3 regions of the Paenibacillus sp. J22TS3 genome follow, and region 3 is predicted to be linked to each of the others. Evidence: riboswitches for the same ligand, from Rfam matches in the RefSeq annotation. Region 3 holds a riboswitch; each other region holds the start of a gene.
What was found. Region 3 has a riboswitch for cyclic di-GMP ahead of KJS63_RS11375 (ketoacyl-ACP synthase III). Riboswitches for the same ligand answer to the same signal wherever they lie in the genome.
Positions count from the first base shown of each region.

Region 1: another riboswitch for cyclic di-GMP. It lies ahead of KJS63_RS21625 (anti-repressor SinI family protein); the one in region 3 lies ahead of KJS63_RS11375 (ketoacyl-ACP synthase III).
Region 2: another riboswitch for cyclic di-GMP. It lies ahead of KJS63_RS20045 (transglutaminase-like domain-containing protein); the one in region 3 lies ahead of KJS63_RS11375 (ketoacyl-ACP synthase III).

Region 1 covers NZ_BOSF01000008.1:76,854-82,803, reverse strand. The annotation lists gene KJS63_RS21635 (helix-turn-helix domain-containing protein) at 1-557, opposite strand, end outside; gene KJS63_RS21630 (MFS transporter) at 734-2,086, shown strand; gene KJS63_RS21625 (anti-repressor SinI family protein) at 2,358-2,528, opposite strand; cyclic di-GMP riboswitch class I at 2,560-2,644, opposite strand; gene KJS63_RS21620 (hypothetical protein) at 3,242-4,519, shown strand; gene sipW (signal peptidase I SipW) at 4,566-5,138, shown strand; gene KJS63_RS21610 (TasA family protein) at 5,222-5,818, shown strand.
Region 2 covers NZ_BOSF01000007.1:32,558-38,507, reverse strand. The annotation lists gene KJS63_RS20060 (response regulator) at 1-378, shown strand, start outside; gene KJS63_RS20055 (assimilatory sulfite reductase (NADPH) flavoprotein subunit) at 659-2,497, shown strand; gene cysI (assimilatory sulfite reductase (NADPH) hemoprotein subunit) at 2,539-4,260, shown strand; cyclic di-GMP riboswitch class I at 4,425-4,505, shown strand; gene KJS63_RS20045 (transglutaminase-like domain-containing protein) at 4,520-5,329, shown strand; gene KJS63_RS20040 (response regulator) at 5,438-5,950, shown strand, end outside.
Region 3 covers NZ_BOSF01000003.1:370,358-376,307, forward strand. The annotation lists gene KJS63_RS11360 (DUF1641 domain-containing protein) at 1-442, opposite strand, end outside; gene KJS63_RS11365 (hypothetical protein) at 834-998, shown strand; gene KJS63_RS11370 (hypothetical protein) at 1,160-1,516, opposite strand; gene KJS63_RS11375 (ketoacyl-ACP synthase III) at 1,564-2,553, opposite strand; cyclic di-GMP riboswitch class I at 2,666-2,748, opposite strand; gene KJS63_RS11380 (3-ketoacyl-ACP reductase) at 2,949-3,668, shown strand; gene KJS63_RS11385 (PEP/pyruvate-binding domain-containing protein) at 3,783-5,950, opposite strand, start outside.

The DNA.
Region 1 (5,950 bases), on a different contig from region 3:
GTATCCTTTCCAATCTTCTTCTGTTCATATTCGCGCCGCACTTCCCGGATCAAATCCAGAGAAGAACCATATTTACCGTGGGAGAACAGATGCGCATAGTTCATATATTTTACTTTGGCACTTTCAACAAACAGTCCAAAGCGTTCATAGATGTCCACGGCCTTCCTGATCGCCTCTTCCCCGCCACTATGAACCGTATGAAAACAGGCCTCTGCATAATACTCCATCATGCGGGCCACATCCAAAGTCATAGGCAGTTTGCCTTCAAGAAGGGGCTGCACCTTCCGGACAATCTCGGCGTACTCCTTATGTTTCATATCCGTCTCCAGCTCACGGACAAGCTCCGAGATCCCCTGCCCGTCATCTTCGCCGAGGAAATACCCCGCATCCTGGCCTAGCTGCTCGGCTAAATAGCGGAGCGTCCGCATGGACGGCATCGCCTTGCCGTTCTCAATTTGGCTCAGCATGCTCTTGGTCATATGCTCTCCCGCCAGTTCGGTCTGGGTCATGCCGAGCTGCTTGCGCAGGTGCTTGATACGTTCTCCAATTTTAGTCATGCCGTTCATCCTCATCCTGATTTATAAATCCAAGTATATCTTAACCGGACAGGAAGGAAAAGAGACGAACTCAAAATAAAAGTTAAACTGTACTTAACTCAGCTATTGCAAGCAGGAAATTTATTGCATATAATTAGTTTAATTTAATTTAACTTTCTAGATGAGGTGAATAGTTCATGGATCAGACTTCCAAAGTGCCGCGGGAGGATATTCGCAACATAACTCTCATGTTCTCAGGCAAGCTCTTCTCCCTGCTGGGCGCAAGCATGTACACGTTTATATGTGGATTGTATATTTTGAAGCTAACGGGTTCAGGCAGCCAATTCGCCGTTACCCTAATCTGCGGCATGCTGCCGCGTATTATTCTGGGGCCTGTCGCTGGAGTTCTGGCTGACCGACTTAACCGCCGCAAATTAATTATCGGCTCAGATCTGGCTAGTGTTGCCGTCATGCTGCTGGGATTCTTCGCCGTAGCGGTCAACGGCCCGTCTGTGCCCTGGATTTACGCAACGCTGATCCTGTTGTCCGTATGCTCAAGCTTCTACAGCATTACCATCTCCTCCTCGCTGCTTATGCTGGTGGAAGAACGAAGCATACAGAAGGCCGGCTCCATGAACCAGATGGCCACCTCCATCGGGAATATCCTGGGACCGGTTTGCGGAGGTTTCCTCTTCGCATTTGTCTCCTTGGATACCTTCATGCTGATGAATGCCGCGGGCTTATTCATTTCATCCTGCATGGGCTATGCGCTCAGGTTCCGCTCCGGCTCTCAAGCCAGCGAAGCCTCCGCACAACCAACAGATGACGCAAGACCTTCGGGTTCTCTGGCATCCCAATTGGTTGGAAGTCTGGCTGGAGGCTTCGGCTATGTCAGAAAGCATGGATTCCTATGGTCGCTTCTGCTCATCTGCTTCTGGGTCAACTTCTTTGCCAGTGCAATTGGTGTAACGCTTCCCTACATTATGGTGCATTCCCTCGGTATGGAATCCAGGGAATATGGCGTTGTCGATGCTTCATTTGCGGCAGGCATGCTGGTCATGGCAGCCATCCTGTCCGTCCGCAAGAATACGGTTAATCCACTGTCTCCTCTGCTAAGAGGACTGATCCTGCTGTCGGTGCTCATTGCCGCCATGTCACTGCCCTATCTGCCTTACTTCGGCAAGAGTCTGGCTTATTTCTATTACATTGGTCTCATGATGCTTATCGGTGTAGTCATTATTTATATCAACATCCCTCTTCAGGTGTTGTTCCAGACCACTATTGACCCGGAGTACCGGGGACGTGTATTTGGCATTATTGAGACGATGGCGGGCGCCATTGCTCCGCTCGGAACCATTTTATATGGCGTGCTGCTGGACTGGATTCCCGCATACTACCTTCCGGCAGTCTCAGGAATCTCACTGCTTGCCGTTACCTTGATCGGCAGCCGAAGCTTGCGGCTGGAATACAACACCTCCAAGGGAAAGCTTGTCACGGGTGCACTGAAGCCGGCTGCCGGATCATCCATACAGTCTGGAAGCTCTGTGTAGCAGGGAGCAGAAAAAGAACCTTCCATACTTATAAGCTATATAAGCTTATCGTATGGAAGGTTCTTCTCCTTTTTTATATAAAATGAACTTTAGAATGAACCGATCTCAGCGGAGAGGACGAATGATTCTGAAAAAGCGAAGCGTCCGCCTTTGTCTCCGAAATGCCCCACTGATATCTAGTTCAAGCATTTCGGAGACAACAGCGGCCTTAAAGAACACTCGGCATCGCAGCGACCGAATAGGGTAACTTTCATAAGTTCATTTTATATAGCTACCTTATATTTATTCTTATCTTCTCAGCCTGCCGTTTCATCCTCAAGAAGCTTCTCACTTCCTCTGCTGAAACCCCCGCTTCCTTCGCACTGCGTATTAATCTGACCCATTCCAAATCCATCGCTGTGAATCGAGTCTTCTCCACAATCACCTGGGCGGACTTGTCCAAAAAATCTCCTCCTAAGATTATTCGAGTGTCCCCAGGCAGTCCAGCCATCCTAGTATCCCTACCTTAGATCTGAGACTTTGTGCCCCTGCTTTTCAACAGGTTTACCCTTTACTGGAATTTACCTATACAAGTTTGAAAGGAAACTACAGATCATATACCCACTTCAGTTAAATCCATTATAGCGAACTGCATTTAAAAAAGATGTCGTACTGCGGACCAATTCACCCTATTTTACTAATGGCGGTCTGATTATTTTGTAAATCCCAAGCTGTTTTTGCGAATGTAAATAAATGGTACTGGTACCTAGGATGTGTAGAACCGTTCTTAATAAGAAAAAACAGAGCGGTTTTGACTAAATAGTTTTTAGGTCAATGTACTTGTTCCATTGTTAACCATCATACCATAGTTCCCGATATAGTAAATCTAATTTCGGGGGAGTTGCTTAAATTTTGTTCTTAATAAAGAATGAAATAGTGAGTATTCAGCCGATAAACTTAGAATATAGGACATTTAGCTTAGTTATTGTTCTTTATTGAGGAAATTTAACTCTATTAGCAATTTTCCTTTCTGATAGAGTTGCTGTAATATTCAAATCAGAAAATTGTTCTTAATAAAGAACAAAGAGTGAAAGGAGAATTCCTCTGAGAACCTCTAGATTAAGAGGCGGCAAGCGACGAAGGGTACGGCATGCCCCCAGACAAATTACACGTACCTTGCAGACGGCTGTTGTCATCTCCATTCTGGTCATCACAGCCTCACACCAGGTTGGAACAACTTTTGGTGAATTCCATACGGAACAGGACAATACAGCGGTAATCCAAGCCTGCGGGATTTTCCCTAGTGAAATCAGGCTGATGCTGGAGGACCTGACCGGACATTTAAATATAGCAGTACAGCTTAAGAACACGCTGTCGTCCGGACCATCAACGGATACCGGGGAGATATCCCCCCACTCCTTCACTGGAAGGACACTGGAAGAGCTCAGCTCGGATGAACAGCTTATCCTATCCAGAATATCAGTTCTTCAGGGAACTTCGGTTCAGCTCAGCAGCCGTTTGGCTGACAATGAAGCCGCTTGGCAGAGCATCCGCTCTGAAATCCAGCAATCAGCCGATAAGGTCAACGGGATCATCGGCGAAATCAACCAGCAGCCCTCTAACTGCCTTGTAATCAGAGATCAGGCGTCTCTCCTTCAGCTGTCCGGGCAGTTGACCTCAATACCGGGGCTGTCAGCGGAGTTATCGGGACGGATCAAGGCTGTAATGGACTATCTGAAGCAGCTGCAAACCCTGGATACTACCGATGCCGGGAATGACCAGACAAATCCAAGCGATTTCTCCTCCACTGTTACTGGCGTGCCGGACTACAGCCAGGAGCTTATTCATCCTGTGTCCATCGATACTGGCCAAGACTCCCTGATCAGTGAGGAATGGGCCCAAGAGTATCGGCAGCTTCAATCAGAGCTGCAGGCATCCCTGAACTCTTGTACCACAGAGCTGGGCAGTTTAAGTGCCCAACTGTCTGAAATACAGGCCGCGATTGCGGCAGAACGAAGCCGCTTGGAAGAGCTTGAGAAGGTTAAGCGGGCCGCAGAGATAGCCAAATCTGAGCAAGACAAGAAGGAAGCTCAGGAGAAGAAGGACGTGCAGGACAAGAAGCATGAGGGAACGGCACCAGGGGGAGACAAGGCAAGCTCTTCTGATCCTGCCAAGCAAGGGCCAGGACATTCTGGAGGACAAACCTCTGCCGATAATCAGCCCGGAAATGATCAGAAGTTCCCGCTTAAAGAAGCAGCCCACGATGACCCTAATCCCACTCTTTCCCATCAAGAAGATGTACAGACAGCTCCCACCCCAGGCAGCCCTTCGGACAAGGTTAAGCCGGGTGATGGCACCCTTCCTGATATCATCCCTGGCGATGTTCCTGGTTCTTCTCCAAGCACGGTTCCCGAAAGACCAGGTACATCAGCGGCATCCACGGGCGGGGCCTGATATTGACGGCAAGATACCTAATTAATTGTGAAAGACGGTGATTCCGATGCGTATTAAAAAACTAATCAGCCGGACCTTAACGACTCTGCTTATTCTTCTTTTCATCGTCATGGCCGCTTCCGTTGTGATCTCAAAAGCTGGGGGCGGAGAACCGAATTTCTTCGGTTATCAGATCAAAACTGTGCTCTCCGGCTCTATGGAGCCTTCCATTCAGACAGGCTCTATCGTAGCGCTTCAGCCTGGCGGGGACATGGGCCGGTTCAAGGTCGGAGATATCATTACCTATAGAGAATCAGCAGACAAGCTGGTCACCCACCGGATCATTGAAGTTCTGAAGAACCGTGAGACAGGTCATGTATCCTATCGAACCAAGGGGGACAACAATGATACTCCCGATCTGGAGCCTGTTCCAGCGTCCAATGTTACTGCCGAGTACACCGGTTTTACAATTCCCTATGCCGGTTACGCCATGAATTTCGCAAATTCCAGAGCGGGAAGTGTGGCTCTGCTTGTAATCCCCGGTTTGCTCTTGATTATCTATGCAGGAGCATCCTCCTGGAAAGCTTTGTCCAAAATCGACAAGAAGGAAGCGGATTCCACTTCGGTTGAAGCTCCATAACCACTGCGGTTGTTCTCCCTGCCAGCAGGGATACAATATATAAATTCTCGCGAAGAGATCAAATTTGAGGAGGAATTATTAAGATGGGTATCAAGAAAACGTTAGCTTTGGGAGTAGCTTCAGCAGCACTTGGATTGACTTTGATCGGAGGAGGTACTTTTGCGTACTTCAGCTCCACCTCCCAAGCCACAGGAACATTCGCGGCAGGTACACTGGAGCTGAACGCGAATCCGACCACCATTATCAATGTAAGCAACATCAAGCCGGGCGACAAAGCTGTACGCAACTTCAAGCTTGAGAACAACGGAACACTCGACATCAGCCGAGTGCTGCTCGGAACTTCATATACAGTAACCAATAAAGCTGGCGCACCCGCCAATACCGACGATTTCGGCAAGCATATCCGTGTTAACTTCCTGACCAACTCTGACAAAGGTGACCGCGTCATCTACTCTACCAACCTGTTCGATCTGCAGAAGCTCACTCCGGATGCTGTAGAGAACAAAGTATTTATTCCTTGGTTAGAGGAGCACGGCGGTCTGAAAGCGGGAACCAGCGACAAGCTGACTGTAGAATTTGAATTCGTGGACAACAATCAGGATCAAAATCAGTTCCAAGGTGACTCCCTTACGCTGACCTGGAAATTTGAAGCGAAGCAAGGCGCAGGCGTAGAAAAGTAAAAAAAGTAAGTCCCTATAGGTAAGAGGACCACAGCAGTTAGTGCTCATCGCGCTGCAGGTCCTCTTTTCGTTCTCCTTTTGTCAATTCATATATTCTGATATAATGGCTGTAAAATCGATAAGGTGGGCGAC
Region 2 (5,950 bases), on a different contig from region 3:
GCATTTGACGGCAAGCGAATTCTGCTGGTTGAGGACGATATCCGGAACGTTTTTGCACTGTCCAATGTCCTGGAATCGCACAACCTGGAGGTTGTTTTTGCCGAGAACGGCCGTGAGGCGCTGGAACTGCTTGAGAAAGATACCAACTTCAACCTGATTCTGATGGATATTATGATGCCTGAAATGGACGGGTATGAAACGATGAGAGCGATTCGGGCGATGCCGCAATTCCAGCATCTCCCGATCATTGCCCTAACCGCCAAAGCGATGAAAGAAGACCGGCAGCTATGCTTAGATGCAGGAGCATCGGACTACATCAGCAAGCCGATTGATACCGTAAGGCTGATCTCCATGCTGAAAGTCTGGTTGTACGGATAAGAAGAAGTTAGCAGGCTTAGAAGGGGATTACCTGAGTTATATGGAATAAAGATCGGGAATAGAGTCTTAAGTGATGCAGATTTGTTGATCGGGCCGCGTATACACGCGGCTCTTTTTTTGTGCTAAGGCGCATTTATCAGATTAACTAATGGAACCTATAAGATCATTCAAATTGACCCGTCCTCGTTGATGTGATACCGTTCAACTTAGTAGATTTTGATTAAGTCGATCTAAATTCTAGGAATTAAAAAATCATGCAAGCTACGTGAGGTGGATATTGTTGGAACTCCAAGTTACAAACAGTCCTTTCAGCCAGGAACAGGCAGAGCTTCTTAACCGCCTGATCCCTACATTAACAGAACATCAGCGCATCTGGCTGACAGGTTACATTGCGGGACTTCAAGGCCCTGCACAGGTGCAGTTGTCCGTGCCGGCCGGTATTCCTGTACATTCTGATTCTACTACCCCTGTTCAGGCGCCAGCAGCTTCCAAAGAGGTTACCGTTCTGTTCGGCTCTCAGACCGGGAACAGTGACGGACTGGCGAAGAAGCTGTCCAAGAAGCTTGAAGGCCTTGGGTTTGAGGTAACCGTCTCTTCTATGGGAAACTTCAAGACCGCCAATTTGAAGAAAATTGAGAATTTGCTCATTGTGGTCAGCACCCAGGGCGAGGGAGAGCCGCCGGATAATGCGATTCCTTTCTACGAGTTCCTTCACAGTAAGAGAGCGCCAAAGCTTGAGAGTTTGCGATATTCGGTTCTTGGGCTTGGAGATACTTCCTATGAATTCTTCTGCCAGACGGGGAAGGACTTCGACAAGCGCTTGGAAGAACTAGGCGGGAAACGCTTGGCTGACCGGGTGGACTGCGATGTGGATTTCGAGGAGTCGGCGCAGGCCTGGATGAGCCAGGTTGCTGAGGCGCTGGGGCAAGGGGCAGCTGGTCAGACCACAGCGGTTAGTGCAAGTTCGGAAGGGGTAACTGTGCAGGAATCGGAGTATTCGAGAAGCCATCCTTTCCATGCGGAAGTTCTTGAGAACTTGAACCTGAACGGCCGGGGATCGGACCGCGAGACCCGACATATCGAAATTTCTCTTGAGGGATCGAATCTTCAGTATGAACCTGGCGACAGCTTGGGCATCTATCCGGAGAACCATCCGCAGCTGGTGGCAGAGCTGATCACAGCGATGGGCTGGAACCCGGATGAGCTTGTGCCGGTAAACAAGAACGGGGAGCAGAAGCCGCTGCAGGAGGCGCTTCTTCGTCATTATGAGATCACGGTATTAACGAAACCTCTGCTGACTCAAGTGGCAGAGCTTACTTCTAATTCGGGTCTAACGAAGCTGCTTGCAGCTGGACACGAACAGGAGCTCCGAAGCTATCTTGCCGGGCGCGATCTGCTGGACCTGGTGACGGATTATTCGCTGCAGGGAGCTCCGGCACGTGAATTTGTGGCTCTTCTCCGCAAAATCCCGGCAAGGCTGTACTCCATTGCCAGCAGTTTAAAAGCAAACCCGGACGAGGTGCACGTAACGGTACGTACCGTTAGATATGAGAACCACGGGAGAAATAGATATGGGGTCTGCTCGGTTCAGCTGGCTGAACGAATTCAGCCGGGCGACAGCCTGCCGGTATTTATCCAGCATAACCCGAACTTCAAGCTGCCGGACAATCCGGATACTCCTGTGATCATGATTGGGCCCGGAACAGGAGTTGCACCTTTCCGCGCATTCCTCGGGGAACGTGAAGAGACAGGGGCATCAGGAAAGACGTGGCTGTTCTACGGTGACCAGCATTTCTCTACAGACTTCCTGTACCAAGTGGAGTGGCAGCGCTGGCTCAAGGATGGCGTGCTTACCCGTATGGATGTTGCCTTCTCAAGAGATACCGACAAGAAAGTCTATGTTCAGCACCGGATGCTGGAGAAGAGCAAGGAATTGTACCAGTGGCTTCAAGAAGGCGCTGCGTTATATGTGTGCGGAGATGAGAAGAAGATGGCTCATGATGTGCATGCGGCACTCGCAACTATCCTTGAGCAAGAGGGCGGGCTGAGCCCTGAGGAAGCCGCTGTTTATTTGACAGACCTGCAGCAGCAGAAACGTTATCAGCGGGATGTCTATTAATTCTGGGGACATGCCAAAGATCACGAGAGGAGATATAAACAATGTCTGAAAATAACCTGTTGTCCAAGAACAGCGCTCCGCACAGTGATGTGGAGGACATTAAACGCAGAAGTAATTACTTGCGCGGCAGCCTGGTAGAGACTCTCCTAGACCCGATTACCGGGTCCATTCCCGAAGATGACAACCGGCTGATGAAGCATCATGGAAGCTACATGCAGGATGACCGTGACCTGCGGAACGAACGGGCCAAGCAGAAGCTGGAGCCGGCCTATCAGTTCATGCTTCGGGTACGAGCCGCCGGTGGAGTCGTAACTCCGGAGCAATGGCTGATGATGGACCGTGTGGCACACAAGTATGCAAACGGAACGATCCGGCTGACGACTCGGCAGTCGTTCCAACTCCATGGCGTACTCAAGTGGAACTTGAAGAATACGATCCGCGAAGTGAATGACGCCATGCTGAGCACACTTGCTGCCTGCGGTGACGTGAACCGGAATGTGATGTGCAACCCGAATCCTTACCAGTCCGAAATTCATTCGGAGGTATACGAATGGGCCAGCAAGGTAAGCGCTCATCTTGACCCCCGCAGCCGGGCCTACCATGAAATTTGGCTGGATGGGGAGAAAATTGTGGACAGCCGTGAGGGCGTGGAGCAGGAACCGATCTACGGACCGGTCTATCTCCCGCGTAAATTCAAGATCGGCATAGCTGTTCCTCCATCGAACGATGTAGATGTGTTCTCTCAGGATCTTGGCCTCATTGCTATTACCGAGAACGGCCGTCTGAAAGGCTTCAACGTTTCCGTTGGCGGGGGTATGGGAATGACTCACGGTGATCCGAAAACCTACCCTCAGGTGTCCAAAGTCATCGGATTCTGTACACCGGAGCAGCTGATCGAGGTGGCGGAGAAGACGGTCACGATTCAAAGAGATTATGGCGACCGGTCTGTGCGGAAGCATGCCCGCTTCAAGTATACGATTGATGACCGCGGCCTTGATTGGTTCGTAAACGAGCTGACCCTGCGCCTGGGGTGGAAGCTTGAGGAGGCACGTCCTTTCCAATTTGACCACAATGGTGACCGTTATGGCTGGGTTAAGGGCAGCAATGGGAAATGGCATTTTACCCTCTTCATCCAGAATGGCCGTGTGAAGGACGAGGAAGGTTATCCTCTTATGACAGGCCTCAGAGAGATTGCCAAGGTGCATACCGGGGATTTTCGCCTGACACCAAACCAGAATTTGATTATCGCAAATGTAAGCACTCAGAAAAAGAAAAAGATTGAGTCCATGATTCAGCAGTTCAACCTTACAGACGGCAAGCATTATTCTGCCCTGCGCCGGAATTCGATGGCGTGTGTGGCGCTGCCGACTTGCGGGCTTGCGATGGCCGAATCCGAGCGTTATCTTCCTTCACTGATGGATAAAATTGAGCCTATGCTGTCCCAGCATGGCCTTCAAGACGAGGAGATCGTCATCCGCATGACCGGTTGTCCCAATGGCTGCGCACGGCCTGCCCTCGCGGAACTCGCGTTTATCGGCAAAGCTCCGGGACGTTACAATATGTATCTGGGCGGAGGGTTTTCAGGCAACCGTCTGAACAAGCTGTTTAAGGAGAATATTAACGAAGCTGAAATTCTGGAATCCTTGGAGCCAATCCTTGCACAGTATGCGAAGGACCGGCATCCTGGTGAGCATTTTGGGGATTACGTGATCCGCGTTGGCATCGTGCCCGAAGTGACCGACGGACAGAATTTTCATGCGTAAGCAGTAACTGAATCTAAGATTAAATATCTCTTCCGGTTTGCGTGGATGTGACCGGTGGAGATATTTTTTTAATAAAATTCGACAAAAAGTCTTGTTTTGAATTAAAGATATGGTACGATAATTTCATCCAGACAAGCTCAGCTGTCTGTTGCAAATAGAACTTTACACGATAATGGCAAACCTGTCGAAAGGCAGGGACGCAAAGCTATAGGGCCTTCTAACAAGATGGCAGCCTAGCCACCGAAGGGAGTTTTATAAGATGAAGCGTAGTGTTGTTTTTTTGTTGTCTTTTTTTCTGTTGTTGTGTACGGTTATGAATGGTGGGACTGCAGTTAGGGCCGAGAGCGGGACCTGGCTGAATGATACCAAAGTGGACAAAGGTGTTATTGGAATCAAATACACGGTGAAGTCTGGTGTCAAGACGAAAGTGCTAATAGCCAAAGGCAATGAGAAATATACATACAGCCTACTGCCAGGTGTCACTGAGGAGAATTTTCCACTTCAGCTGGGAGACGGAGAATATGCAATCAGTGTTCTTGAACAAAAGAGCAACGGCAAATATCAGGTTATTTATGAAGCTTCCGTTAACGTGGAGCTTGAGGAGCCAACCGCGGTATACCTTAATTCCATTCAGAATGTGAAATGGGCACAGGCGGGCGCCGCAGTTGCCAAGGCCAAGGCATTAACGAAAAACTTAACAACGGATGAGCAGAAGGTCAAAGCGATTTATAACTTTGTGGTGAGCAATATCAAATACGATAAGAAGTTGGCCTTGAATATTCCGGCTGATTACATACCGCAAATTGACCGCACGTTGACAGTGGGCAAGGATACCTGCTACGGTTATTCCGCTTTGTTCGCCGCCATGCTGCGAAGTGTAAACATTCCGACGAAGCTTGACATGGGCAAGACAGCTTATGTAACTACATACCATGCCTGGAATGAAGTGTATATGAATAACAAGTGGGTCGTTATCGATACTACAGTTGATGCGGGCTGGAAGGGAACCACAACTAAATATCAGATGATCAAAGACGCAGCCAAATATACTGCGGATAGACAATATTAAAGGACAAGAAGCCCTGGGTGCATACTCAGGGCTTCTTTGCAGAAACAGATTATGTTATTCTAGGCTCGTTGGGAGAAGTACTGATTATGATGTCTAAGGAGTAAGAATATGAAAGTGATCCTGGTGGATGATGAGCAGTTGGCCTTAGATTACCTGGAACGGCAGCTGAAGAAGCTGATTCAAGTTGAGGTTGTGGGAGCTTATACCGACCCTTATACGGCCAAGGAAGAGATTCTAAAGAGGGATGTACAGGTTGTTTTTCTGGACATCAGCCTTCCAGAAATCAGCGGATTGGAACTGGCAGAGCAGCTGCTGGAGAGCAAGCCAGACATACATATTGTGTTCGTTACAGCATATAACGAATATGCAGTTAAAGCTTTTGAAATCAATGCGCTTGATTATATTGTTAAACCCGTTCGTGCCGAGCGTTTATCCAAGACATTGGCCAGAATCGACGGGCTTTTGAAATCGAAGCCGGATGTGACCAGTCACTCCGATTCCAATACACCGCTAAAATTAAACCTTCTTCGGCAGGTATCTATTGAAGTGCAGCCGGGTCAACCTGCACTGCTTCATTGGCGGACCACCAAAGCCCAGGAGCTGTTTCTATATTTAATTCAG
Region 3 (5,950 bases):
GACGCTCACTCAGCGTATCCAAGAAAGCTTGAGTGAAACGCAGCGATTTCTGTACGTTCGGATCTTTCAGGATTTTGAGCAGGCCAAATACACCGATAGTCGAATTATCGGCTTGTGCACGGTCATTTGCTTCAATCGCTGCAGCAGCGACACCTTTAACCTTGCTTACTACCGGAGTGGCAAACTCGGAGAATCCATGTTTAAGATCGTTCACGAATACTGGATCCTTAGCGATGCTTTGAGCGAAATCATAAGCTGTTGTCAGGGCGCCCATCATCTCAGTGAGCTTTGGCAGCTGGTCTACCAGCACCAGAAGGGATTGCTGAACCTCCGGCTTCATAAGCTGATCGAGCAGCTCTTTACCAGCTTCAGAAGGTACCGCTTGAGAAGCAACTGCCTCTTCAGCAGCTGATGTCTCTTGTTGATTAGAAGTTTGTGACATTTGGAACTTCCTCCTTTACGTTGAATTATACAGCGCAAACTAGGGTCTGGATCAGATCCACACACTAGGTTCAACTGTATAGCAGTCCGTTATTTAATAAATACCTGAAATAACTTTCCTATAACACCAGACCGCTTCATTAGGCTGGGCAATAGATAAGCAATCCTGTCTTAACGTTCTTGTAGAAGCTTCAAACAGGCCGAAACGGAACTCTATACTCTTATATTACACCTTTTATCCAAGAACTGAAAAAGAAATTTTAAAAATAGGTGAAAATTTGCACATCATGCTACAATTTGTTCATAATAATCAAAGATTTATGTGATAAATCGGGCTTGATTCACAGCAATCGCCTTTGAGCGACATTTTAGGGAAAGGAGACACAAATACGATGAAACAAGAGATTATTCTCCGTTTTCTTTTGGCACTTGTCCTGTTCACCCTGGTTCCTTTTCTCCAGGAGTACCGGTGGATTGGAACCCTGTTCACTGTCGCGGGCATCTACTTGGTGGCTACAGGCGCCTCCAGGCTAATTCAAAAACGTCCTAAGAAATAACCGGAATCCTGACCCTAAAGTTCTTTAAGCTCTAGGTTCCCCTGTTCCTCAAAACCTATGCGTCTTTGGCAACCTTTATTCGAAGTGGAACAACAATAAACGACCTGCTCGGGCAGAGCAGGCCGCAACAACCATGGACGGTAGCCGCCCTAGGCTCGGAATTAATTGTGACTGTATGCTTCTTCCAGCGTATCCACGAAGATTCCTGTGTAAGCAATGGTCTCTGCCAGCTTCTGCATTTGGTTCTTCGCAACCACGGAAGATGGGTTGACCATCATGATTTTCTTAAATCCGTTGGACATATACAGCTTGAAGCAGCCCTCCAGGACAGGTAGCATGTCCTGTTTGGATACGGCCAGGTTCGTTGAGTCAATAATCAGTGTGTATTCTGCCGGATTAATCGAGTTAATGTGCTCATTGTATTCTTTTAGAAAAGCCTCAGCCTCATCCGGTTTCATAAATCCACTTACAGTAATTGCCAACGCCTTTTCCGCCTGCTTCTTCTCAAATACAAACATCCTATGGTCCCTCCAAATGGTTAATATTTCTCTCAATACCTATATCGTTATAATTGATATAAAAGTGAAGACATCGTATAGCCAATTCCTACAGAACACAGAACTACCTTATCTCCTGCGGAGACCCGGCCTGTTCTGAGCGCATCTTCAAGGGCAAAGACAGGGCTGGTAACTCCCGTGTATCCGTAACGGTCACCCACAAAGGTGTACTTGTCCAACTCGATATGCATCTTCTCCAGCGTCTCCTCAATCTCCGGCCGTGAGAATTGGGAGAAGATCCAGTGATCGACATCCGTGGCCAGCATTCCGTTACGCCCCAGGAGCAGAGTGATCAGATTCTTCCACTCGTCCGAAAAGTAACTCACATCATGTGGATCGAACCGCAGCCGCTTGTCTGCTTCCGCCACCCCGTCACGAAACATCGCCGACATACCAGCCGCCGGGAACATTACGGTATTCCCAAGCTTGGAATCCGTCTTGTAATTGGCATCAATAAATCCGCCTGGAAGCTCCGTCTTCTCCAAAATCACGGCCGCTGCCCCATCCGAAAAGTTAGGGTAGACGATCGTATCATCCTTCCGGGCGATGTTGCTGACATGAACACTACCAATAATTAGCGCGCGCTTAATATACCGGTTCCCGATCAAATGATGCCGGACTTGATCCATCGCGGTCAGCATCCCGATACAGTTCGTATTCAAATCGTATACGATATGTGCGTTCACCGCGCCGATCTCACGATGAATCAGCAGTGCATTGCTGGGATAGGTGTACTCCGGGGTATCCGAAACAAACACCACCATGTCCAGCTCCTCCGCGGAGACCTTGGATTCAGCCAGCAGCTTCTTCGCAACAGTCACTCCCATGGAAAGGGAGTTCTCTTCCTCGGTGCTTACCAGATAACGGGTCTTTCTCCCAAGATGATTCATCAACCCTTCCGCTTCAAGACCCAGCTTGTCAAAATGCTCAACGAAATAGGCATTATCATATGCCTGGGCCGGATGATAGGTGGCTATCCCTTTGATATGAACCTGCACGACATTGTTCCTCCTTAATGATTTTTCAAGAACCCTCCACTTATATCCAGACAAAAAGGCCTACTCTAAAGAGTAGACCCGAGGCTTGATAGACCTAGTTTTCATCCTCTTCTCTGGTAACCGGCTGTCATAGCATACTGCTTTAGACCCTTGGCTTTGCGTCCTTGCCTTTCAGCAAGTTTGCCTTTTTCATTTAAGAGAGCTTTAAGACCTGCTTTTCAGTCTTTATTATAGTTCTATTTTCCTGATGTGTAAATAAAAGCTAGACTATATTCATGAAATTTTCAAAGTATTCTATTACTTTATTTCTTAGTGCTAAAGTGTAAAAATTACGTCAATAGGGGTATTATTATGGGGTATACATTACATATAGAGAACAGATAGGAGCGATGAATGTGGAATTGAAAAATAAAAATGCGTTAATCACGGGTGCTGGCAAGGGAATCGGCCGGGCAGTGGCTGAAGCTCTAGCCAAGGAAGGTGTCCATCTTGGATTGATCTCCCGCACTGAGGCCGATCTCAGCAGCCTCGCGGAGGAACTGCGGGGGAAATACGGAGTCAAGGTCAGCATTGCACCTGCTGACATCTCGAACGCGGAAGAGGCACAGCGTGCGGCAGCCAAGATCAAGCAGGAGCTGGGAGACGTAAATATCCTGATCAACAATGCGGGAATCGCCAAGTTCGGGACCTTTGTGGAGATGGACCCTGAGGAATGGAAGCGAATCCTTGACGTGAACCTGATGGGGACCTACAATGTCACCCGCGCTATCCTGCCGGATCTGATCGCCCAGAACAGCGGAGATATTATTAATGTGGCCTCAACTGCCGGGGAACGCGGGTTCGCAACCGGATCGGCCTACTGCGCATCCAAGTTTGCGGTCATGGGATTAACGGAAGCTCTTGCTCAGGAAGTGCGCAAGCATAACATCCGTGTCACCGCACTTACGCCGAGCACGGTCAATACGGATTTAGCCGTGAACGCCGGCCTCAAGATCGGCGACGAGGACCGGATGATGCAGCCTGAGGATGTGGCTGATCTCACCTTAGCCGCGCTGAAGCTTCCTCCGCGCGTCTTCCTGAAGACAGCCGGAATCTGGACAACGAATCCGCAGTAAGCAACCTGGTCAGAGGGGGCTCCTAGCCCCCTCTTCTCACACCATCGTGCAGTCCGCATTACGGCGCTTCCCGAATAGCGGCTGTACCTGACTCATCGTTGAAGCGCCCTCACTTTAAGAAGGAGGGCAGACTTGTATCATGCCCTGCCCGCCATCCACAATAACCCGGTCTCCTGTCTTCAGTCTGGCGGTTGCATTGCCACATCCAACAACAGCGGGGATGCCCAACTCCCTGGCTACAATGGCAGCATGGGACAGCGGCGCGCCAATATCGGTAATGATTGCCGAAGCTTTAGGGAAAAGCGTTGTCCATCCTACGTTAGTTGTGGAGGTTACCAGAATTTCACCTGGCTTAAGCTGATCCCCGTCTTCTGGTTGTGTCAGAACGCGCACCTTTCCTTCAATCCTGCCTGCGGCACCAGCAAAGCCCTTAAGTGTCTCCGATTCCGGCGAAATGCGCATAGGCTCCATTGGATTGAAGTAGTCCATTCTGCGGTTCGGTTCTTCCGCCCATTTGAACGGATCGAATCTGCCGCGGATGATGGATGGCAGGGGCGGCAAGGCCTGATACTTCGCATAGGTTGCTTTTCTGGCATTGATATGCTGCCTGGCTTCCAATTCGCCACCCTCAAGCCAACTCAGCACCTCATCCAGGTAGAGGAAGAATACATCATCAGCTATCCCGGCTAACTCACCCGCTTTGAGGGCAAAAGCCCGATTGACCCTGAACCCCCGGGTCCATTCTGAACGTGCGGCTTCCCGGACCTGCGGACCCTCTAGTACTCTTTCTACTTGCCGCTTAAACCGTTTATTTCCACCAGGAAACAGTTGCTCGAATCTATTCCACGCTTCTTCATACTGTTCACGCTGCTTATCCAGTAGCCCCTCCACGTTAATCGGTGAATCCTCTATGTCCTTAATCTGTTTCTCCAGCAAATCCCGGCTCTCTCCCGGAGAAGGAATGGACAGCTCATGCTCATGAGGACCGCGGTGCCCGTATTTGACTAAATACTCTTGGCGGGTCATGTCCCCCCGGATTACTCTGGAGATTCCAATCACCGGACCCAGGCTTTCTAATTGAGCATTCCCACCTACATTAGACAGAAGAAGATTTGCTTCTTCTGAGCCAACCAGCCTGCTCAGCTTTTCCTTTAACTTGACGTATTTCTGCATTTTTTGACTTGTCCCCTCAAAGGCGGCCCAGACCCCCTTCACATTTCTAGGCCAGAGATCCTGTCTCCAAATGCGGAGCAGCTCCTCCTTGGTTTTCACTTTGTGGATGCGGTCAATGATTTTCGCACATTCCTCTGGACTGTCCTTCAAATACTGGCTCATGCCTTTAACCGCCTCACGGGTTCGCTTCGAACTATAAAGTATTCTTGGCACCAAGGCTTTGATAATACTCCATTTGGAGAAAGGATACACAGGAATGCCGATCCCTTCAGGCAGCTTCCCAAATACATTGCTCATTTTCGCTAAAATGGAACGGGAATTGAAACCCAGTGCTTGGAATGCGGATACAGGAAGGCTGATGTTAGAGTACACTCGCCCGCATATATTCCCCGACATTAAGTAGTGACCCGGAACAACCTGCTGCTCCTCATCGAGCGCCCTGATGACAGACCAGCTAAAAGGAGTGAATACATCGGGTATGGATTCTCCCACATTTGTATTGGTCCACAGAAAATCCCCTGTAAGCGAATCGTTCCACTCAAACTTATCCCGGTTTCCTGGACTAAGAGTCGTAACTGGACGTGCCTGGAGCAGGTACACCCTCCCTTTTGAGATTGCCCATTCCAGATCCTGCGGACCTCCCAGCTCTTTCTCAAGTCTAAGCGCATAACGATACAGCTTCATTGCCTGCTTTCTAAAAACCCTTGCACCGCTGTATTTTCCTTTAGACCTTGTTAATGTAAAAGAATGAGCATTGGCTTCCCCTGACACAAGCTGCTCTCCCAATCCAAATATATAATTGCCGGTCATTACTTCGCGGCTGCCTGTTATAGGATCAGCGGTAAAAAGTACCCCCGAGATCTCGGGGACAACCATCAACTGAACGACGATCGCAATTTCGTGGGATTGTTCCATTCCTTGTATGGAACTATATACCCTGACTCTTTCTGCATACTTCGATCTGTATACCATGTAAAGGGCATCTCTGATTTCTTCATCCGTCTTCATGTTTAAAACGGTATCAAATTCCCCGGCAAAAGAAGCAGCCTCCGAATCTTCACTTAATCCCGATGATCGTACCGCAAATTGGGCCCCATTGAACATATGCC